4 regions of the Methylomonas sp. 2BW1-5-20 genome follow, and region 1 is predicted to be linked to each of the others. Evidence: riboswitches for the same ligand, from Rfam matches in the RefSeq annotation. Region 1 holds a riboswitch; each other region holds the start of a gene.

The links. Region 1 has a riboswitch for cyclic di-GMP ahead of ACH50O_RS05135 (hypothetical protein). Riboswitches for the same ligand answer to the same signal wherever they lie in the genome.
Region 2: linked by a shared signal. The riboswitch ahead of ACH50O_RS21345 (VPLPA-CTERM sorting domain-containing protein) and the one ahead of ACH50O_RS05135 (hypothetical protein) in region 1 are both predicted to bind cyclic di-GMP.
Region 3: linked by a shared signal. The riboswitch ahead of ACH50O_RS13885 (hypothetical protein) and the one ahead of ACH50O_RS05135 (hypothetical protein) in region 1 are both predicted to bind cyclic di-GMP.
Region 4: linked by a shared signal. The riboswitch ahead of ACH50O_RS21715 (hypothetical protein) and the one ahead of ACH50O_RS05135 (hypothetical protein) in region 1 are both predicted to bind cyclic di-GMP.

What each region holds. Positions count from the first base shown of each region.
Region 1 covers NZ_CP184127.1:1,117,011-1,122,930, forward strand. The annotation lists gene ACH50O_RS05120 (reprolysin-like metallopeptidase) at 1-886, opposite strand, end outside; gene ACH50O_RS05125 (hypothetical protein) at 1,294-1,845, opposite strand; gene ACH50O_RS05130 (hypothetical protein) at 2,062-3,186, opposite strand; cyclic di-GMP riboswitch class I at 3,650-3,727, shown strand; gene ACH50O_RS05135 (hypothetical protein) at 3,765-4,604, shown strand; gene ACH50O_RS05140 (hypothetical protein) at 4,676-5,920, shown strand, end outside.
Region 2 covers NZ_CP184127.1:4,642,752-4,648,671, reverse strand. The annotation lists gene ACH50O_RS21350 (cytochrome c peroxidase) at 1-1,916, opposite strand, end outside; gene ACH50O_RS21345 (VPLPA-CTERM sorting domain-containing protein) at 2,024-3,040, opposite strand; cyclic di-GMP riboswitch class I at 3,358-3,433, opposite strand; gene ACH50O_RS21340 (methyltransferase) at 3,760-5,625, opposite strand; gene ACH50O_RS21335 (group III truncated hemoglobin) at 5,642-5,920, opposite strand, start outside.
Region 3 covers NZ_CP184127.1:3,034,082-3,040,001, forward strand. The annotation lists gene ACH50O_RS13875 (hypothetical protein) at 561-1,703, shown strand; gene ACH50O_RS13880 (hypothetical protein) at 2,193-3,041, shown strand; cyclic di-GMP riboswitch class I at 3,091-3,178, shown strand; gene ACH50O_RS13885 (hypothetical protein) at 3,259-4,308, shown strand; gene ACH50O_RS13890 (TlpA family protein disulfide reductase) at 4,700-5,188, shown strand; gene ACH50O_RS13895 (DUF4266 domain-containing protein) at 5,194-5,418, shown strand; gene ACH50O_RS13900 (DUF3570 domain-containing protein) at 5,405-5,920, shown strand, end outside.
Region 4 covers NZ_CP184127.1:4,724,410-4,730,329, reverse strand. The annotation lists gene ACH50O_RS21730 (sialidase family protein) at 1-605, opposite strand, end outside; gene ACH50O_RS21725 (hypothetical protein) at 602-1,450, opposite strand; gene ACH50O_RS21720 (hypothetical protein) at 1,447-2,298, opposite strand; gene ACH50O_RS21715 (hypothetical protein) at 2,493-3,281, opposite strand; cyclic di-GMP riboswitch class I at 3,379-3,454, opposite strand; gene ACH50O_RS21710 (TonB-dependent siderophore receptor) at 3,737-5,920, opposite strand, start outside.

The sequences.
Region 1 (5,920 bases):
CTGCAGCTGCCTGTAGTTGATCGATTTCGGTTTGCGTCGCATTTATGCTCTCCGCGTTCAGCGCAATCTGATTAGATATCGCATCCGGCGGCGTAATTTGGTCATTGTCAAAACCGGCATGTTGCAGCTTCGCGGTATCGACTAGATATGTGCTGTTGTTGCTGGATTCTATGTTGTAGGTGCCGTCAGGCGTGGTCATCATGCCCATGGTGCCGGCCGCGCCTTGAGATAAATACACCCGGTAACCTTCACCTTCGTTTTGCAGATAGCCGACCCAGGTTTTGCTCCCGTCTGGCTCGGCGACCGTATGGTCGTGCGCGACATCGAATTGCCCCATCGGTAAATCCAAGGTGACGGACGATCCGTCATCGATCTTCATCATTTTATCGACGGGCAGGTCGATCGCCGTTACCGAACCAGCTGGGAAGTCTTTATATTTGGGGGGCAGCGGCTGCGTTTTTGCGTTAATGACTATCACGTCATCGGTGTTTGCGGTCAAGGCTTGGGGGGCGGCCGGCGCTCCCGCCGCCGCATTGCTCCTGCCGATGACGATCACGGTTTTAATCTGATCGCCTACGTTGATAATTGAATAGTTGTAGCCCGCCAGCAAGGACTTGACTGCGGTATTCCAGTTGTCGGCGGCAAGCGACTGCTGTACAAGGTCTCTGCTCAAGTCAGTGTTGATTTTAAAGCTAATGCCGGAACGTTGCGCCACCTGTGCTAGTGTTTCCGCCAGTTGGCTGCCTCTGGCGGCGTGATACACCGCCACGGGTTGTACTTTTAATAGATCGCCTTTGACGTGAACCTCTGCATACGCGGTGGCGGAAAGAACGAGGGCGATAGCCGCAGCCCATACAGCATTTTTTACGGCATTATGCGTTTTCATTTCGGTCACCTTATTGGATTAAAATTACTGAGCAATCCAACCGATCCAACTCAGTAAAGTTTTGTTTGATAAAGACTCTAAAATAGCGTTTCAAAACAGTCATTTTCGTGACTATGCCGCCGCTAGTTTTTCCCTGTCTGAAGCCAAGTGGTGCCCCGTTTTTTTACAGCACACCCTATGCCAGCAAGGCTAAGCTGTTTGGCAAGAAATTACCGTGATCAAACAAGGTTTTTCAGCGATTAGCGGTGTCTATCCGCTATAAATTACAATATTTGTGAATTCCGTTTGGTCTTTAACTAAATGTCATGATTTCTTTAGTCTTTAGTCTTTAGCGGTGACCAACTATTCACTAATTATGCCCATGGCAATAGGTCTCCTGCGGCAACCGCTGGGGATGTATGTTTGCGTTACACCAACAAATTATTACTCTCCGACTGCTCCGGGAAGCTCTCGGGTAATAGGTATTTGGTTCGAAAGTACTGCTCTAGCCAAATACGCGTGTCGGTGTGACGATGCGGGGAAGCATCGCTAATGTGGAGCAAACGTTGGCGAACTACGTGCTGCGGCAATAGCAGCAATTCTACGTCGCTCATAGCCACAAACTTTTCCGGCCCGGCGGTGCGGCGGTTTAAAATTTCGAATAGTTGGTGTTTTTTCAGCCCCAATTCGGCATTTATTTCGTCACTGAATTCCAAAAACAGCGGTAGCAGTTCGCAACCGGTAAAACTTTCGTCCAGCAGGTGATGCAGGCGGTTTAAAAGATGACGGACGGCAAAACGATATAACTCGGATTCGCGGACGAACAGCCGTGCCGCGGCAATACGAACGGCATCGCGATCCGCATTGCTAAGGCGGATGGAGACGATGTTTTTTTTGTCGTCTAGACTCGACTCTTTAGCTTTCAATGGATGATCCTTGTCACTGACCTTCTGATTATCCGGTAACAGTAAATCACTCATGTTACAGTTTTATAACAATGGTCGAGTTTTATGGGTGTTTTCGTGCGGCAGGACGGATTTCGACCTTAGCTAACAAGCTTAGGCGACTCGGCCGGATGGCTGCGCAAGCTGGCTAAAATCCTATTTTCGGGTATGCCGGAATAGTCGCTAAGCGTGTCGGAGCTATTTGTCCCCGCCCGTCGTTGTCATATAACAGTTATCAAGCTTTCTGCGCCATTACTCGTTTGATGCCACATGTCTGATCGGCGTACAGGCGGGGCAGGTGACTTGCAGCAATTCTCCGCTATGACGATGCCGTAATGGTCTAGCGCGGCCGTCGAGTTGATTCATATCCTGGTATAGCTGATTTTCCCGGCCGATCACTTCCCGCTCGTGTTCGAACGGATACAAAGTCTGGCTCATGCCGCCGGTGTCGATAAAGTGTTCGGCATCCAACAGCATCAATTTAGCGTGCAGTAACTCATGCAACAAGGCGTCGGCCGGGGAGATGCCGCAGGCCGGGGTACTGTCGCAGCCCGGATCGTTTAGCAATTGCGCGCCCAATCGGGTATCGAAATAGATGGTAGCGCTATCCACGCCAAATTGATTGCCCCAGGCTTCGGTCTGCCAAGTCCCGGCTTGATATTTCAGGCTTAATTTTTGTCCGCGAAGCTCGTTAATCAAACTGATGATTTGCGGATAGTGCGAGTAATACGCCGCGATTTCGCTTAAATCGGCGGAAATGGTTTTCGGGTCGGCGGAGTTGGCTTGATAGCTATTTTGCAAGAAGCTTGTAATAGCGTCGGCCGCGGCGCTATCGCCGGGTAAACCGGTCTGCTTTGCCGTGTATGCGGCAAGTACCTCGGCGGCGGTCGGCGGTTGGATTCGCCGCAGACGGATGACCGGGCTGCCTTGTTCATCCAATGCCATGTTGGTCTGCAACTGATTACCTGGCTTGATGAGTTGGCCAGCGACCGCTTGTAACGGCTGAGCACTGTACAACTCGTCCGCTGTTACCGTGCGCGTCGTCGCCAGCATGCCTACGCAAAAACTCAAGACCAAACCGACGTTGCGCCGCCGGTTGTTGGCGGGCGCCATATCTCGGCTGCGGCTGTCTTCCTTTAAATACAGGCCGTGGCGCCGGGCAATGTCCTGCAATTCGATAAATGCAGCCGGACCGGTTTTACCTAAATTTGCCCTGCAAACCAAGGCCGGTTTGCCGTCGATGATGCAGGGATGCAGAAAATGATGTGCCGGGTACTTGAGATACCAGTCCTGCAAGGCTTTGGCCAATCCGGCCGTGTCGATAGCGTGTGCTTGTTCCGTGTAGGCCTGGTCAAGAAGCTTTCGAGAGTCTTCCATGTTTAATGTCCTTGGGGTGCTGGCTGTATGGCGAGATGTTGCTTAAACCAAAACTTTAGCAGTCCGAGCTGCAGTCCGGCAAGGCTTGAACTTAGAGGCAAGGTGCTACGCGGCCGCTACGGTCCGTCTCTTCTTATCGTCCGCAAAGGCCAGTAATTCCGCAGAGTATCGGCTTCCTTCAGACATTTTCATTTATTGGCCGCGCCGGCTGGGTGTTAGTCGAGGTAATACATTTCACGAAATTGTCATAGTCGTGTAACCGAAACCGTCGATTTGGTTTGGAATAATTCGCCGCAATTGAGGGTGGCTGGATACGGATTGGCTGCCTCGTAGTTGGAGCAAAAAGGAGCAGGGACGGCATGCAAAAGGAGTGGGCGATGGAAGAGGTTAGGGAGTAGGTAGTGGCAACAAACAAAATGGTAGCGGGGAGAGCGGCACCGTCTTGGTGTTAGATAGTTAGGAAGCGTGTAAAAGCCAAACTTGTCGCGAGGCAAGGACGGAAAGCCAACGGGCCTTGGAGAAAGGCGGCTGGGTTGTCACCTTGTGTTAATCAATTTTTTAAACATAAGGATAAACAAATGAAATTTACGAAAACTTTGGTAGCGGCAGCTCTGTTGGTCGGTGCTTCTGGCGCGCAGGCGTCTGTGCAATTGTCAACCGATGCATTTAAAGGTGGTTCAGAGTTTATCTTGACTTTGTGGGACCAAGCAGGTGCCAAATCCTATACTTTAGATTTGGGCTTGACTGTTGCGGCATTCAAAGCCGACGTAACCGCACCACACTCTTGGACTATTTCCAGCAGTACTGATGCAAATTTCGCTTCAGTTTTATCTAATGCGGATTTTGCAGGTCTTCAGTACAGTGTAGTCGGCGGTCAACAAAAAGCTTCATCTGCAGCGGAATATCCTACTGTCGGATACGGTTTGTACACCACGCTCAATTCGCAAAATACTCAAGCCGATTTACAAGGTAGATACGGAACTGCAAACATGACCAACTTGAATGGTTCTCTGCAGAAATTATCTACCTATTTGGGTGTGGTTAATACAGCTCAAGGTGGTGTGGTTGATGTGGCTCAAAACCTGAGCGATTTTCAGACATCCGATAAACCTGCATATGCTGGCAAAAACTGGAGCGGCAACATCGGAGGAAGTATGGGGGGCGTCGCTAGCAACCTGGATCTAGTTGGTACAGCAATGCATTTTGAGTATGTCGGCGGAAGCACAGCTTCTAAGCCCGTGTATACCGAATATGACAATGTCTGGAACTTTACGCTGAACACCGTTGGTGGTGTTACCACAGGTACGCTGACTTATGATGCGATCCCAGCTGCAGTGCCACTTCCTGCCACCGCCTGGATGTTCCTGTCCGGTGTAATGGGCTTGTTGTCATTCAAACGTCGTAAAAGCGCTGTTTAATCAAACCGTGCGCCGCACCGGCCTAGGCCGGTGCGGTCAATCTGCGATCAATTCTTTTAAGGACCTTAAAAATGAAAGTTAAAGCATTATCCGCAGCGATTGCTGTGTTGTCTCTCGGCGGTTTTTCACAAAGCTCTTTCGCTCTTGCGCCCAGCGCGACCATCAACCTGGAACTGAATATTTCCGGTGCCACAGCTCAAGATAACAATCTGGAAAGCTTGGTCAAAAACAATGTTTGTCAAGCAGGTACTTTTGATAAGTATCAGTACACCACGGTGACAACCGATTACACCGCTTTCACCTGTACTGTTAACAGAACTAAGGTTACAGGCTTGTCCGGTACTGGTGCCGTTAATGTATTGATCCGTAAGCGCTCCAATGGAGGATCGTCACAAGGTGTGGTGCCGTTGCTGAGCAACTTACCTATTTCTCAGCTGGCTATTATCGCGAGCGGCACTGGTGCTTGTACGTCCGCGGGCACCAATCTGTACAATTGCCCAACGTTGACCACCAAGACCTCTGACTTGGGAATTTCCGATGTTAACCCTGAGTTGTTCGTAGGTGTTAATACCGAAACCGACAATGGTTTTACTGCTGTTGATCCTGCGCAGGTTAAATCTAAACTGACTGTCACACCAGCTGCTGCCCTAGTATTCGGTGTGCCGGTTTCTTACAATTTGTATAAAGCCTTGCAAATCGCTCAAGGTCTGACCGCTGGTGGCGCTTGTACTGCAACTGTTGCTAACCCTAATGCGGATTATACCGAAGCTTGCTTGCCAAGCTTGACTAAGTCGCAAATCTCCGGTTTGGTATCCGGCAACATTTCGACCTGGGATCAGTTCACATTGTTCGATTCCTCGACAAGCAGTTATGTGCCGTTAACCAGCTTCCCTGGCGTTACCGCGCCCGATGATAATCTGGTGCATTTTTGCAAACGTATCGGCGGTTCCGGCACCGGTGCGCAGCAATATGCCAAATTCCTGAATACCCCATGTACTGAAAATGGATTGCCAGTTGCTTCTAATGCTGATACCGGTCCACAGGTAACCGATTTGTCAGGTTCCGGTGATATGGAAAAGTGTTTGGATGACTTCAGCAAAGGTACTCAAACCGCTAAAAACTACAAAAGCCCAACTTCAGTATTTTTCGATCCTAGTCAGCCAAACGATAATTATCTGATCGTTAACCAAGGTGCTGCTAAATCTTGGGCTTTCGGTCAGCAGTCGCTGGAGAAAAACCTGCCGGTTGCCAGCAACGGCAACAAATTGGCGTTTGACTACCGCTTCATCAAAATCGACGGCTACGCACCAACCTTG
Region 2 (5,920 bases), 1.4 Mb from region 1:
AAGCTGGCCATGCCGCCGTTGTGCATGTAAGGCCCGGTCAATTCAACGTTGCGCAAGGTCGGCACCTTAAATGCCGCGTTGGTTGCGATGGCCATCTTGCTGCCGTTGCGGTTGGCCTGGGCGGCCGCGATAGTCGGGCTATAAGCCGTATTCGGATTGTTATTGCGGCAATTTTGATTGCGCGCCACCCCTTCCCTGCTGCCGTCCGCCTGAATGCCGTCGTTGGGCAGAAAAATATTGCTGATCGGCACAGTTAGATTGACCGCCAGCGGTATTAAAAAATCGCAGCTGCGCACGTTGTCCACCGGCAAATCGAAGACCCCGGCGCTATTGCCGGCAAGATATTCGGTGTATTGGGCCACGAACGATAGTGGCTGACCGAAAGGATCGGCGCCGCCCAAACCAGGATCGGCATCCGGTTTGGTGACGCCCACGTTGCTATAACCCAAATCCATCAAGCGCGGCAGGTTCTGGCTGGTATTGTCGCGGGTTACCGGATTGACATATCGGGAGATGCCGGCGCTGGCCGCGATATTATTCGGGCCAAAGGCATTCGGGCCGTAGGCGATTGGCGTGGCCGGCGGTCCGAAAGTAGCGCCCGCCGTCGGCGTTACCAGCGCGGCGTTGGTGGCTACCGCCGCCAAGGACAGCGTCGGTCCGGCATGGCACAACGAGCAGTTATTGTTCACGAACAGACTAACGCCGCGCTTCAGCGACGCGACCAATGCCGGATCGGATACATTGGACCAGGTTGGAATCATCGCTGCATCCAATGGACTCAAATCCAGCGGTGAATGGTCGGAAACCAAGGTCGATTCGTACAACTGAATGGCCAAACCGAAGAACAGCGAAAAGTTGGCTTCCATCTGGTTATAGGCGCTACCGCCGCCGGCCGGAGCGCCGAATTTACCGACACCGCTATAAGACCAGTACTGGTTATTGAAGGCTTGGGTAATCAGGTTTTTGTAGGTGGTTTTCAGGCCCGGTTTCAGCTCGCTGCCGCTACTGGCGCTTAAGGCTCCCAACACGCTGTCTTGCGGATGCACTTGCTGTGTTTGTAGCGGTTGGCGGTTAAGTAGTTTGCGGCCGATGTCCGGCCAGGTACGGGCATGGCAGCCCATTTCGATGTCATTGAAAATCGGCGGCGCCACGGCTTGCGAAGCCAGCGACGAGTTGATCAGGTTAAGGCGTTGTTTGACCACGGTCTTGGCGTTGAGCTTGACCCAAACACCGGCTTCGGGATCGCGCGGTCCCCAGGGACTGCTGCCGTTGAAACTGTTATTGGCGCGGCCGTCCCAAAAATTGCGGTGGTTGAACACTGCGTTGATGACAGTCGGCGTGTTGCGCGGCTCGACTTTGCGGGTGCCGACGTGACCGACGTTGAATACCTCGCTGGCACTACGCTGACATTGGTCGTTGGCACCGCTGAATGGCGAGCTGCCGGTGAATTCGCCGCCGAAGGTGCCGGCGGAGCTGACCACATCGTCGGTGTTATACATCAACGTGCTGCTGTCGGTGACGTTGCTGAAACGTTGCAGCGGAAAATCCTCAGCCACCAAGGTGTGGTTGGGGCCGCCGTTGCCGGACGGCAATGCATCGAAGGTCTGGCCGGTTGGTAGCACCGAATTTTGTCCGGGATTGATCTGGTTCTTGAGACGGCCATCGGCGCCGGCGCTGAAATGGCAGGAGGCGCAGGCCTGACCGTCCGAACCGACACTTTGGTCCCAGAACAAGGCCTTGCCCAAGGTAATCGCCGCATTTTTATCGACGACGATAGGGCTGGCGCCATCCAGCAAACCAGGTACCGGCGGTACCGGTACCCCACGCAGGGACACTGGCAGCGGACCGGCTGCTTGCAGGGTCATTGCAGCAGACAGCAGAGCGCTGCCGCAAAGCATTCGATACATTGCATGCATAGGAAATTCTCGTGACTGATTTTTTACAAGTTTTCGGGTCCGCTCAGCCAAGCCGGACGCAAACCACGGAGGAGCGGCCTGCAGCCGGCGACAGCCAAACCAACGGTTTAAGCGACCAACACGCGTTTACGCGAACTGAATGCAAGGCCCACCAAGCCGGTCAACATCATCCAGACCGCAGCCGGCAGTGGTACCGCGTTGACGACCGTCAGGCTGGACAAATTGGACATATAGCGTCCACCTTTCAGATCGGACGGCACCACGGTGCGAAACACACCACTATTGCCCAAACCAGTGCCGAGTCCATCAGCCCAAGCGACCAAATCGCCTTGATTGCCATAGGCCGCCATGATTTCTTCCATGGAATAGACCGCTGTGTAGTTGTCGCTACCGGTTGCGATGACGTAGGAGGTTTTCAAGATGTTGGAATCGGTGGAGATGCCGGCAGCCACCAGCAAATCCCACATCGATACCCCGGTAAAGCCGGTCGTCGCGTTAACCACCAGTGAGCTACCGTCCGGTTTGGTGAATACGGTGGTTGGCGTCAACGAACCAGGCAGATTAGCCGTCGAATAGCTGCCAGGATTGCTAACCGCGCCGCCGACCGTGAATGAGCTGGAAATACCGCCAGCTCCGGCTCCTTGCCAGGCCACATGACCGACGTTCAAGCTACTCAAACCGTAGACGCTGGAACCGTCGGCGGCGATGACGCTTGGGGCCACCAGTGTGCCATTGCTGTCGCTGTAGGCGATGATGTCGTTGGCGACGCCAAAGCCGCTGCCGAGCAGGTTGCCCATGGCGTAAACCGTGCTGCCGCTGCTGCCGTTGGCCAGCACATAATCGCGCAGGATGTCGTTTTTCGCGTTGGAATCCTTGGCTACATATGAACTGATATAGCTGTATAACGAGACACCGGTATATGTATCGCTGCCGACGGTGACAGTTTTGACGGCACTGCCGTGACTGGCGGCGTAAGTTTGCAGATCGGCAATACCGAAATTGGTGGGGCTGCCGGCATTCAAAAAGCCGCTCAGCCTGACACTGGCATCGGCCGTTGCCGATAAGGACAATAAAAACGCCGACGCGATGACCACCGCGCGAATGTTGGATTTGCTGTTTTGCATAATGTTCTACCTTAAGATTGATATTGAGAGCCCTTGCGGGCGGTTAAATTGCGGCCGGGGGCCGCGGTTACTTGCCTGGTCCCACGCTAAACTTTCCGCGCACGGCAATTGCCAAAGGAGGCCAAGGCATAAATAGGGTTAACTTCCAACCTGGTATCGACAATTCACTTCGAATCTCGGCAATAACCAAGGCAGCAAGCAGCGATACGCTATTAGTGAGATGTAAAAATCCGTGCACGAAAAACTCCTGGCCCTAGGGCGGTCAAAATCAGCGATAAATTGTTTAAACACTTTGCCCCGCGCGGCACTCCGTGTTCAGAGGCAATCCGGCTAACTCTGGCGAGTTCCGTGATTTTCCGGCCCGGCCTTACGACCGGTGTGGCATGAACTGTTTTTGCGCGCCATCCGCCCAAACCCAAATGGGAAAAACGGCCTTGATTGAGACGGCGCAAAAAAGGTGGTGTCGATATAGCCAGCCTGGCGGCATCGACACCGGCGTTCCGTGCGGGACATCGGACCGGTGCATCCCTTGCAAGCGCCATCCCGGCTACTTGTCGCAGCGCTTGCCTGCACTACGAATTTCCTGGATTTGTTACCTTGGCGCCTCCGTTTGCCAAGCCACATTCCTTGTGGATTTGCCGTTCGCTGCCGCAAGTTGGGGGATTAGCGGACATCGATTGGTAAAATCATTCGTTAAGTTAATCCGCGAATTTCGGGGTCTAGTCCCTCCCCGGTTTTTGCAGCACCAGCCCGTACATGGACGCGAAGGCGTTCGGCTGCTGTTCCTCGAATCGGGCCCAGTTGGCGAGGTCGGTGCCGCCGGGATCTTGCGGAAAACCGGCTTGATACAGCGCCTGCAAAGGCATGGTCAGGCCGCGCATGGTGACGAAGCGCAGTCCCAGTTCGGCCAACTGTTGTTCGATTTGCGGCAGGCTGTAGCGATGTTCGTTGACGTGAAACACCAGATCGCGAAACATGCTGAGGTTGTAAAAATCCCGCCATTGCAGCAACGGTTTCAGTTCTTCGTGTTCGCCATTCAAGATTGCTTGGCGGAATTGCCGCATCCGCGCCGGCGTCGGCTGCCAGTTGTTTTCGGCGATCAGCCGCCGGGCGCGAACCACGGTTTGCCGCGCCGCTTCGCTGTACAAGCTCACCAACATGATGCCGTCGGGCTTTAGCAAGCCGGTTAAAATCCGCCAGCCCGCCAACGGGTTCTCCAAATGGTGTAAGACACCGCTGGCGGTGATCAGATCGAAGCGTTCTTTAAAGCCGTCCAGTTGGGTAATATCGGCCTGCTTAAAGTCGATGGCGTCGGCCAACCCCAGTTGCTTTGCCATGCGCCGGGCATAGGCCAGACTGGCCCGGCTGAGGTCTATAGCCAAATAGCGGCCCGTCTGGATTTGCCGGACCAGGGAAATGGGTTCCAACCCGGTGCCGCAGCCGGCGCTTAGTACATTCACCGGGCCATCGAATTCCCTCGGCAGATGCAGGCCGGGAGCGAAACCGGTCAGCCAGCGTCCGGCGCTCAAGCGCTGATGGGCAATAGGGTCGCGTTGCCAGCGCGGAAACGGGTTTTCTTCGTATTGCCGGCGTACTTGTTCGGAAAGCTCGCTGCCGATGCCGGTAAGACTTTCAATATCCGCGGCCAGGATGCGTTCCGCCAAACAGGCTTGCCATTCCTTTACCAAGGGCTGTAAATACGGTTTCCAAACGACGGAGGCTTGAGTGAACAAGGCACGGCAATCGGACAAGTCCAAGCCGGAGCGGTACAGCGAGTGATAGGCTAACGCTGGCTGCCATGCCGGCTCGGAAGGCAAACTCAGGCCGATATCCAACTGCCGCCGCAACAGCCCGACAATGGCGGTTTCCTGTTCGTCTTCGGCTATCGCATATTCGGTCAGCCAACTGTAGCGGGCCAGTGCGCCGATGAACTCCCACTCCACCTTGCCCGGCCGGGCAATTTCAGCTGCCTTAGCCGGTACGGCGTAAGTCAACAATAGTGCCTTGCGCAAGCGGCGCAGCACCGTTTCGAATGCCGGCAACGGAATCAAACTGCCGCGCAACAGCAGTAAAAACAACGGCATTTGCATCATCGCCCGCAACCGGCCCTGACGTAAGGCACTGACGGCTTGCTTATCGTCGCCGGATAATAAAAGCTCGAACGCCTGACGAAAAACCGAGTCCTTCAATAGCGACCGGGCGATTTCCAACGCATATTCGGAGACATCGCTCTGCGCCATCACACTACGCAATGCGCGCCGAAATTCGGCGGAATCGGGCAAATGCGCATCGCCGGCTTTGAGTAACAGCAAAAAGTTGCCGCGCGCTTCCACATCGTTGGGCAAGGTCAGCAGCAGTTGAGTCTGGTAGGCCAGAGCCTCGCCGACATCGCCATTCCGGTACAAGGCGAAGGCAAAATTCGCCAATGCCTGCCGGTAATGGGGCCATAGCCTGACTTTACGTGAGCCGTTGCCGACAACCGACCGCAACAGCGCGGCCGCCCGGCCGTAATGGTGTTGCCGCATCGCCTGCATGCTTTCGCCTAGCAGTCGGCTCCAAACCGGAAATTGCGGATTCTGGCTCATCGCTACATCCACTGCCTTAGTCGCCGGGATTGGCGCAAGAGCTCGTCCGCGCCGGGTTGTAGTCGAAGAACATCCCGACCTTAAAGCTTTCCGCCATATGCTCGGCGCGGGCAATGGCGCGCTCAGCGGCTTCCGCCGGCAATACTTCCCTGGCCGTTTGCCTGAAGTGTGCAAGCCAAATGTCGAAATGTTCGATCTGCAATGGCAGGCGGGTGTGGATGGGGTAAGGACTACCTTGATAGCGGTCGGTGTTTAGCAGCGTCCGCGACCAAAAGTTTTCGACCACACGGTGGTG
Region 3 (5,920 bases), 1.9 Mb from region 1:
CACAAAATAGCAACAAATCGCAGCAAAATAAAGGCCAATACACACTTGCTTCCAAAAGCCGCAGACAGTGCAGCCAACTCCAACTGCGAAATCATGCCGAATCGAATTCTTACGCACCACCAAACACGAAACTCAAACCGACTCAAAAACTTTCAGTCGCACTTTACTAAAAACAGTACTTGCCGAGGCACACACAGAGAAACGCACAAACAAGGCAAATGCCGTATTTATGTAGTTATTTAACATAGTTTTATTTTTAACCTCCTTAGACATAGCGGTGAAACGGGATATACCGGGCGCAATCATACTGGCTTAAATATTGCTTTTAAACAAAGGCTCACATCGTCTCCTTATCAGAAGCGGGAAGAAGCTCAGACCTAAAGCTAGGCCAGCCTTCGCATTCTGAACAAACCCAGATACCGATTGAGCATGCCTTGGCAGTACAACCACCGGGCAAACTGCGAGAGAGATCAAGCTTGCAGCGTTCGACAACCAGGGGGCGTGCCAACCAGGAAGGCAGAAATGTATTCAATTTTTCTTAAGTTCTTTTAGGAGTAAACATGATCGATCAAACACCAAACACCCGCCCCATCAAGACTAAAAACAGCTTAACGGCGAAACTAAGCCTAGGTATCGCACTTGCTGTGTTAGGCGCCGGCCAACAAGCTTTCGCGCATGTGGAATATTACGACCTCAATCAAGGTGCACAAATCGGCGATTTGACGACTGCCGGCAAGGCAGCATCTAAAATTCAATACGGCGCAACACCCGCGGCAGTATTGGCATTGGGCGGATCAAGCCTGACAGCTGCCCAGCGTGCCGCCAACGGCATCGGCGGCGCCATCAGCGCGACCAGCGACCGCCCTTTAAATAATCCAAACCTTTGGAACGCGACCAACCAATCCTATACCGGCGTCGGCAGCTTTACCAATGTAAATTACACCTCCGCCGCCAGCTCGGCGACCGTTGACGTGAACGATGTCACCGACTACGGTTGGGGTAATGGCACCAACCCCACACTGGGCGACAGCCACAAAGTTGACTTCTTCAACTTCCGTCTGGACCAAACCTCGAAGGTCACCATTAAATGGAACGTGGACTCGGACGGAACCTATATTGACTCTGCCTTCAGCCTATATAGCGGCGTACTGAATTACCAGGGACACGACGATGCCAACGAAAAACTTAATCCGGTTGTCGTGCCTGGCGGCAAAAGACAGGATGCGCTCGATTCGCAAACAGCGCCAGTCGATTCCCAAGGCATAGCCTCGTCATACCGCAATACCCTGAGCAACACTCAAAGTTATGTCGGCCAGTTCAATGCCTTGGCCAACTGGGGTCAATCCAACGTTTCCGGCGACTGGGGTAACATCGCGTTCTTAAAAGCCGTCAACGGAAATGCTGCGTCAGCAGCGGGATTTAGCAGCAACGCCGCCGATACCTTAGAAACTTTGGTCATCACTCTGACAGCCGGCAACTACACTATTGCTGCTTCAGGCGCACTGAACGCGCTTGCCAACGCCTCTTTGGGCACACTGGGCTCGGTCGATTCATTCGGCTTAACCAACCTGCATGGTCACTTGCAGTTTTCCGCCGTTGCCACAGCCGCAGCCGTACCGGTTCCTGGCGCTGTATGGCTGTTCGGCAGCGCGATGTTAGGCTTCTTGGGCTTAAACCGCCGCAAAACAAGCGTCGCCGCCTAAGCTTTTTGCGATTTCAGCCGGCGGCGCAATGCCGACCGGTTTTTAGTTACGGACCACCAGGAGCAAGGATGCTCCTTCCTTCCCATTCCTAGCGCGACTATTTAACGCTAGTCGACTCAAGATCCTCACCGACTTTCCGAATAATACCAAATCGGCTGACGCAGCCACGCCAACCGCCAACCTCATAGCTATTTTGCAAAACTCCATGCACGAGCGATGGTCGCCATTTTGAAACTCGCCGCAAAATCAGGGGTAATGCCACAATCAAAATGCCATATAACACAGTTTAATTATTTAAAAACCAATAGCGAATACCCAAGCCAATAAAAACAATGCCTTACCGTTATGGCATGCGCATTGCTCAATGATAAGACACCCGCTTGACATGCGCCAGGACTTGGTAAAGAACCCTAGGTCGCACAGGACGCGAATTACAAGCTATGTCGGGGCGTAGACTGGCTTAACTGAACATTATTTAAGAGGTGATTAATGCTAAACAAATTTCTTTCCAAACGCAGCAGCGCCTTGGCGCTCTCTGTAAAGGCCTTGGGCGCCGCGGCATTGATTGCCGTAGCTGCGCCGGCGGCGGCGCATGTCGATTATGTGGATCTTAGCGATCCTTTCTTGTCCCCTGGCGGCGTCAATGGCGGCACCTTCAGCAACTACGGCTGGTATGACGGTACGACTCAAACTTTAGGTGATACGCATCAATTGGCTCAAGGCCAGTTTTTTAAATTCCACTTGACCCAGGATTCAAAAATAACGATTAACTTCAGCGACGACGGCAACACCGGCTTGCTAAACCCATCGTTCAGCCTGTACGCCGGATTGCTACCCGATGAGGCGCATGATGACGCCACTACCGATCCGTTAAACCCTAACCACTTCGTCGCCACACCAACACCTCACACGGTATACGATGCGTCGCCGGTGGATAACGGTGTGACCACGGACGCCGCCGGTCATGTCTCACCCTTCCGCGACACAGCCAATATTCACAATTTCAAAGGGCAATTCGATGCCCTGCACGATTGGAGTATGGCGAATGAAGAAGGCGCATGGGCAGTCATCCTATACCAAACTCACGTAGCCACTACTGGCGGCGCCAACATTGCCACCTTAAGCAATTACTTTCTGCGCGCCGGCGATTACACCATCGCCGCGGCGGGTAACGTGAATTGCGGTAGCAACGTAAGCTGCCCGAACACCAATTTGCCCGGCACCATTTCCTTGAGTGTCACTGCGGTTCCGCTACCGGCTTCCGCTTGGCTGTTCGTTAGCGCCATAAGCGGTTTTTGGCTCAATCGCCGTAACAAAGCGACTTACCAAGCCGCTTGACACAGTTTAGTTAACGGAATTTGGATAGAACAGGACGTTCAACCAAGGACGGTACTATCGCCACATCCACCGCGAGGTGGAGTCGGAAAGCCACGGATGCTGAGCTGGGAGAGACTCAGGATGGCCGGGTTGCAAACGACTGGCTTCCCATTAAGACGGTAACTTAATCGGGAACCTAATCATGACAACATATAAAAATGTAAAAAGGAAAGAAGTTATGAAATCTTTTGCTCTAAAAGCATCTATGTTAGGAATCCTGGGCGGTATGGCACTGGTTTCCGGATCGGCAATGGCGCACGTCGGTTACGGCAGCGCCTTATATCAAGGCGCAGGCACATACGACCCACTCACCGGCACCACTGCAGTCAGCAGCGCTTACGGCGCGGCCAGCAACTTCACCGCAACCGCATCCAGCAACGGCGGTTATCTGGCTGGCTTGAATCCTGATAGCCTGGGCAACACCCACGACGTCCGCTTCCGTTACTTCATCCTGAACAGCGACTCTCTCGTAAGTTTCACCATTAACGGCTTGAGTAACAGCAACGGCGCCAGCACTTTGAACCCAGGGTTTTCTTTGTACAAAGGCGTTGTTCCAGGAGCTTCACATGACGGCGTGGGCGATGTGGCTTCGGTAGCTACCGATCCGGATACTGCGGCTTATTTGGCAACTGCCAAAGATTTCGCTTCCTGGTCCCCATTTGCCGGCGTCAACGGTTTGCGCGGCGGCGCGGCCGCAGGCACACCTAGCAATCCGACCGGGCTGTGGGGCGTATTCGATACCAACGGCAATATCACCACCGGTAATAACGGCACCACCGGCGCGACCGACACTCATGGCCCCAACTACCTGGGCGGTTTGGATACACCTAAAGTGGCCACCATCGTATACACAGGAATTTCCGGTGCCGACGCAGCAACCGGCTCTAGCTTCACCAACTCTTCCGGCGGCACTACTGCAATCCTGGGTGCGGATGGCTTAGTTGACAACAAAGTCAGTTGGTCAGGCCAACTGGCGGCAGGCATTTACACCTTGGCGATTGGCGGCGCGAACGGGGCTGATTACGCTCAGCTTTACAGCGATATTTTCGCTGGCGGCGCCACTGCAGGCAGTTCATTTGCTGCCGCTTATACAGCTGACCGTTTAGCCCGTAGTTTGAGCATCACCGGCTTCCAAGTTACTGCGGTGCCACTGCCTGGCGCAGCGTGGATGTTTGTATCCGCGATGATCGGCTTCCTGGGCTTGAACCGTCGTAAAAGCCACGCTTAATTACCCTTGTTACTGCCTAAACACTGCGTTTTTCGGCAAATAAACCTTGGGAGGAAGCGTTAAAAAAATGGATAAGCAAGATGCAATAACTCACTTGCTTATCCAGATTCAAGGAGCAGGCTTAGGCCTGCTTTCTTTGTATTCGGCAATTTCAGTTCAAATCTCGGCGCCCGACATTCGGCGAACACAACGCAAAACGCTGCTATTTGAAGTGCAATGACTGCAAGCAACCTTAACGAAACTTCTGAGTTCACCAATAGCCCAAATAGGGCGGGACGGCGAACAGTGCAACAGCAACGGACAAAAATCACTAGCGCCAAAATTTTGATGATTAGGCATTGAGATCCTTGATGTTAAAATCAGCCGATTACCCCGTTAATATTGTAAGCCGATGAAATACCTAAACACCTTTGCCGGACTGATATTGCTAGCCAGCCCCGTATGCCATGCAATACAGGAAGGACAAGCCGTACCAAACTGTCCCGCCGTATTGGAAAACCAGCAAGCACTGGATTTTTCGGCCTATAAAGGCAAAGTGATACTGATAGATTTTTGGGCGACTTGGTGCGGACCTTGCCAAAAGTCCATGCCTTTTTTAAACACCCTGCGCAACCAGCATCAAAACGAAAATTTTGAGGTGATTGCGATCAATGTCGACGAAGACAGCGATACTGCACGTCAATTTCTGCAAGCCCATCCCGTGGATTACAAAATGGCCTTTGATGCCAAAGGCGAATGCCCGAGCACTTTTGGGGTACAAGCCATGCCTTCCTCGTTTTTTATCGACAAAACCGGCAAGGTTCGCAACATTCACCTGGGCTATCGCGACGGCGACCAGACCCATATTCGCGAACAAATCACCAGCTTGCTCGCCGAGTAGCCTACATGCGTATCGGTCTTTTAGCGCTAAAACTGCTGGTGTTAGCCGGCACCTTAAGCTGTCAGGGATGCACCAGCGTATCGCCTTGGGAAAGGGGCAATCTGGCCAAAGAAGAGATGGCGCTGGATCCTAACCCCAAATTAAATCATCTGCGCGATCACATTTTTACCAGCAGGGAAGCCTCCCAAGGTGGCTTGACAGGTAGCGGGGGGGGTTGTGGCTGTAATTAAGCCTGAAAAGCATGCTGCTTTAGCCGCTCTAACGTCCGCCGCCCTTAGCCTGCCTGGGTTGAACGCCATCGCGGCGGTGCCTGTCACCAAAGCCGAAGGCAGCGTGGAGTATGGACACTATCAAGAAAGTAACAACCGGATGCGGGTGGATATTTACCATGCCGATGGTATCGTGCCGCTGACCGATCGTTTGGAGTTGAATTTCAGCTTGGACAGGGATACCTATACCGGTGCCTCGCCAGCTTATAGCGTCCCGGAAATCATGACCAAGGATGCCGATCCGGGTGCTTGGTGGATCGCGAGCGGCTCCCCCGGCTTTTTCCAACCCGGCGACGAGGGTTGGCAAAAAGCGGTGGTTAATCCTAATCCTTTAGTTTACCCGACAAACATAGACAAAAACGGTAATAATTGGTATGCGCCAAACGATCCGGTACTGCCGCTGACTTATTACAAAGCGGACGTCATTTCCTCCGCCAGCCAAACCACGGCACGCGGTTTAACT
Region 4 (5,920 bases), 1.3 Mb from region 1:
GACGCGCCCTGATTGGTGGAACGGGTGAAATGCCGGTCGTCCAGCCCTTCCCGCCAATGCAGATATATATGGCCGTCACTGGCGGTGCCGCTGCGGTCTATCCCTATTCGGCCTTTGTCGGCCCCTTCCCCATGCGCATAGACTGGCGCCTCCCAACTGGCGCCGCCATCCACCGATTTGGCGACCTGCACGTCCTGGGCAAAATTTCCGGTCGGATCGTAATGCAGGCTTTGGTAATAAAACCGGCCGGAGGAATCCACATCCACCATGATATTGGTGCGCTGCTCGCCCGGCGTTAACACGCCCGGAAACTGCCAGATTTTGCCGCCGTCGTCGCTATAGGCCCAACCGCCTTGACGATTGCCGGACATTATCGAATCGAACTGCTTCCAACCTGCGACCAAACGCTCCGGATTGTTCGGATCAAAAGCGATGGTCGGCTCATTCGCGGCATCGCCGACGATGTTTTGACCGGCGGCGTCGACATTTATCTGCACGCTGGTATAAGGACCGAAGCTATATTGCGAAGGTGCGGCGCCGACCGGAAAAGACAACTGTCCAACGGCCAGCACCGCCAATAAGCGCAATGAGGGGATAGAATTCATGACGGTACTCCCACGCGCTTGCGTAATAACATCGGCAAGCCGCCAACAAACAGCCAAGCTGCCCCAGGCAGCGGCACCGAACTGATTTGCCCGCAACCGGCGTAACTGCCGACGCCCAGACAAAAATCGCCGACGTCGGTCAAACGCACGCCCTGCACCAAGCCGGCATTTTCCGGCGTCAGCAGCAAGTCGCCGCTAAGCTGCCAGTTATCGGCATTGGTATAGATCAGATTTAAATGGTCCAACTCATAGACCGCCGCCGGGAAACTGATATTGTTCTGTAAATACCAGCCGCCCGGCGTACCGTTGATCCCAAAAAAATCCCAGACTTCCTGGCGCATATCCGGGTTGTATTGCAAGGTATAGTCGCCGTAAATCAGCGATCCCCCATAACGCCCCCGGTACAACTCCACACCGGTCATTCCCATGACGCCGGTACCGGCCAAAGTTTGGGAATCGATGGCAAAATCGGGACTGGTCGATTTGACGTACCGATTCGGCGCCTGCCCGCCGGGATTACTCGCACTAATGGGGGTTATGTCGTGTACCAAATTTTGCGCGGGAATTTCGGTGCGACTGCTGTTGCCCAGGTAAAACGAGGAATCGCTACGGGTCAGGTAATCCGATTCCTGGGTGTCGTAGTAGTGCACCAGAAAATGGCCGGGGTTGCTGCTATTGCCGCCGATAAAGGCGGCCATTGCCTCGCGATCCATATTCATCGTGAACGTGCCCCCGCTACTGGCGTTCAGCAGGGCGGCTTTGGCCGCGGCCGGCAGCAGATACGCAAACCCTGCCGTCGCCAGTAGAAACAGGACTTTAAAACGATGCGGATTGAAAGTGTTCATGCCGTTCTCCAAAAATCAATTAATCGACGCTTGCGTTTCCCGGCCAAGCCCAGCCCCAACAAACCGCTCGCAAACAGCCAGACCGCGCCCGGCACAGGCACCACGGTAGTCTGCAAACTGAAAGTACCGACGCGATAGTCGCGAATGCCGCCCAGATGATCAAAACCCGCACCTAGTCCCAGGCCGCCGGAAAGACTCAAGGTATCGCCGGTAAGCTGCGTATCGACATCGAACAGATCGAAGCCGCTGATCCGAAACCCGAGGTGGTTCATCAACACCCAGCCGGAGCGCCCCGTCGCCACATCGACCAGCGTTGGGTCGTATTCCAGAGTCATATCACCAAGTAGCACGCGGTTCGCGGGCGGAGTGACGTCCACTCGATAACGCATCGCCCCGCCCAAACCGATTGCGCCGGTAGCGCTGCCGCTCAAATTGGCGGGATCAAAGCTAAAGGTCGTTGCCTGGTTTTTGCGGCCGGCCGGATTGGCGGCAACATGACTGCCGTTGACCTGAAATTGCAGACCCACAGCCGAAATTTCATCGGAAACGCTGTCGTATAAATCCGGTGTGTTTTCGTCACGAAGCTGAAAGAAGGTCTTGTCGGCAGCCGAGGCCGCGTAAAATTCTTCAAGATAAAGCGATGGCCGGCAGCAAATCGGGAAACTGGCACGTGGCGTGTCGGGGTAGGTATCCTGAATCACGCCGGCGATCAATGCGTCGCGATCCAGACTCAGGATCAGGGCGCCGCCGCTGACGCTGGCAGCCCGCGCATTACCAGTCATACCGATGATAACCAGCGTAAGTACGGCCAGACAACAGTATCGCAGCTGATAGTTAGTGATGTTCATAGTCTGTTCTCTATTACGGGAAAACGAAGGCACGCCACCCGGGAATCCGGCTGCTTTGAGCCGGATGAAATCGCGGAGCGCCGTTCGCGAAGGTAGTTATTGATTTTTTCGGTTCGCCTGTCCCTATCCTGGCGAACCGAAAACACACTCGGGACGCGCGCACGCGTTAAGCGACCCGTCCGAGACGCTGGGGTTTAGGCCGACAAAGCGCTAACTTTACGGCGATTACAGCCCATCAAACCCAGTAGCGCACTGCCGAACAGCCAAACGGCGCCCGGCACCGGCACGGCTGCCGGCGCATTCAAGCTAAGATGCCCAACGATGGCGTTTGGCGAGACCGTGGCACCGTAATTGGTCAAAAACGAACTCCAGGTCAGGAAAAATGCGCTGGGTGAAGTGGTTGGACCAACGCCGCCGCCAAAGATCAAGTCGCCATCCAAATGTAACTCGCCGCTGCTGTTTACGGATTCGCTGACGTTGGTCAATTGCAAAAAGGTGGTGGCGCCAAAACCGGTATCGTGGGTAACCAGATTCCAAATGCCGGAAAATTTCTGCAATGTAAAATCGTAAGGCTGCAAAGTACCGAAAATTGAACTGGTCATCCGGAATGCCCCGCTCAAGCCGATTTGGCCGACTGCGGTGTTATTGGTATCCATGGTTGTAGCTTGCTTGCTGCGGTTGCCGGCATAGCCGATTTTGGTGGGATTGTCGTTCACCGGAAACAGCATATGGTTAGTATTTGCCGTGCCGTTACTGGCGGTCAGGTTAGCCGCCGGGGTAGTGTTATAGCCGGCATCGTAAAATCGCTCGATAATGAAACCGCTACTTGCGGTGCTGAACGCAGTGTTATCGATTGTAATCGTGGCGTCTCCGCTAACTAACGCGGCGCTGGCGGCAGCCGGCGCCAACAAGCCGGTCAGGGCTGTAAATGCCAGCATACTGGCGGACGCGAGTTTCAAGCCATGGGTTTTCAAAGCAATCATGTTTTATCCTTAAAAAGTGGTTTTGGTTGAAAAATTTCCCAGCAACATAATGCCCAACAGATGCTTGTTGTCCGCACCCAATTGAATTCTTTGTTGTTGAGGCAACCCGGCTGTCTGCATGCAGACCCGCGGTTTTCCGGCTCCGTCTCGCGGCGGATGTGGCAGGGATGTCGCGTTCCCGGCGACAGTGCTCGGATCCTTGAGCGTTAAAGTCCTTGTGCTCCTGTGTTGAGTTTTTTCGGCTACACGCCGTTCATAGCCTGAGCCGACCCGGCTAGGCGCCGACGCTTAAACATACAGCCCGCCAAACCGGACCGAACACATCGCCAAAATGCATGTAAACGGCCGACAATCATCTAACGGCAAAACAACGCCGCACACGATTACCAGGACGACTTGGCTACTGTTAAATTTTTCAGGCCACGCAGCCCGTCAAGCGTTAACTCTTATCGCATTCAATACCTCATCGAAAATGTCAGATAAGCGGCCCGGCCCTGCGCCGCAGCCACGCGACCGTCGAAATAGCCGTAAGGCTGAAAATAATCGCTATCGCTGAGGTTTTTCACGGTAGCCGCCCATTTGAAATGCGCGGTTTCGTAAGCCAAAGCGGCATCGAAACTGTGATAACCAGCGGTTTTGAAGTCATTGTTGTTCGACAGATACGCACCGCTGCGTAAATAAACCCCAAAGCCCAAACTAAGTCCGGCAAACTCACCCCATAGCAAACGATAATTGGCCCAAATCCGCCCGCTATCTTCCGGCACCAGTGCCAGGCGATTGCCGATCGCCACGCCGGCCTTGTCATCGACGAAGCTGGCATCGGTATGGGCGTAATTGGCCAACAGATTCAGACCTTCCAGCGGCTGCCAGAGCAAATCCGCTTCGATGCCGCGCGAACGCTGCCGGCCGGCAGCCAGCGAACGTCGCAAAACATCGCTGTTATCGGTAACCGCTACCTGACTGCGATCAATCTGATAGAGCGCTAATTGCCCGCTAAACTGTTTCGCAACATCAAACTTAAAACCGGTTTCCAGATGTCGAGACAACTCCGGCAGCGGGGCATCGACAAAATTCACGAACGGCTGGCCGCGCATGCCTCCGCTATAGCTGATAAACCAGGAAATTTCCGAATTCAGATCGAACACCGCTCCCACGCGCGGCAGCCATTTCAAGGTATCGGTTCGGGCGCCGAGACCGGTCCGGGTGTTATTGAAATCGATTGCGACGTCGCTTAACCGTAAGCCGTTCAGTAAATGTAATCGCTCGTACAGCGTACTTTGCCATTGCGCATAAGCCCCATAAGTGACGTTTTGTATGAACTGATTGTTTACTCCCGGCCCCGGCGCTTGATAAGCACCGCCAAAAGTTGGCGAACGCAGATCGACGATGCCGGCACCCAAACCCAACGGACCGAAATCGCCATCGACAAAGCCGGCATCGTTCAATTCGCTGTGGTCGACGCCGATCAGCAGCTGATTATCAGTCGGTCCCAGCTGAAATTTAGCCAGTAAATTGCCCAGGACGCTGCGTTCCTGCTGCTCTTGAAACAGCTCGGCATTGACCAAGGCCCAATTGGCGTCCTCCAGCAAGGGCCGATCCGCGACAAAGCCGTCAGCACCAAACAAGGTCTGAATTTTTTCGTCGAATTCCGAACGAGCCAGACGCGCCTTCAGTGACCACTGCCAAATACGGTCGATTCGATGTTCCACTGAAGCCCAAACCGCCGCCGACTCCGAGCGGCTATCGGGTAAATCGCCAGGCCCAAGAAAGACATTTCTGCCCGCTCGAAAGCTGCCGGCAACGCTGCCTGTCGCCGGCAGCCCCTGATATTCCGGCTGCTGCCAGCGCGACAACTTGCCTTGGATGGTCAAGCGAGTCCTATCGTTATCCGTGAATACCAGCGCGGGGTTGATGTTAAAGCGTTGAGTTTCGATTACATCAATATCGTGCCTGGCATTGGTATATTCGCCGCTGAAGCGCAAGCGGATATTGTCGGTTAGCGGCTGATTGACATCGAGAAACGGCTGATAAAAGCTGTTGCTGCCGATTTTCACCCCGGCTTCGCCGAAGGCTTTGGCTTGCGGCAATTTGGAAAGCAGATTAATCACGCCGCCCACCGGCGAGCCCGAGCCGCCGCTGTACAGCACGGCGTTGGAACCTTTCAATACTTCGATTCTTTGGATATTGATCGTGCTTTCCCGGTCACCGGGGTTGTAGTACTGGGTAAAACCGTCCAGCAGTTGTTCGGAACGAAAGCCGCGTATTAGTGTGCCTTCCATGACCGGGGTGTACAGCACATTGCGCGACACCACGCCACTGACATTGCTTAATGTTTCTCCGACGGTGATATTTTGTTGATCGTCGAGCAACTCGCGCTTGATCGCCTGCACGGATTGCGGAATCTGCTTCGGTGGCGTGTCGGTGCGGGTTGCGCTACTGATACGGCTGACGGCATACGAGCCGGGCAATTCTTCAATCTTGCCGGCCCAAATCGTCGGATCAACTTGCTTAGGCTGGCTACCAAACACCGTCAACGCCTGCAAGGTCACCGGACTGGGCGTCGGCGGCTTACTCGAAACCGGGGCAGGCTCCAACGTCACCGTATCGGCATCGATAAACCGATAATTAAAGCCGCTGTT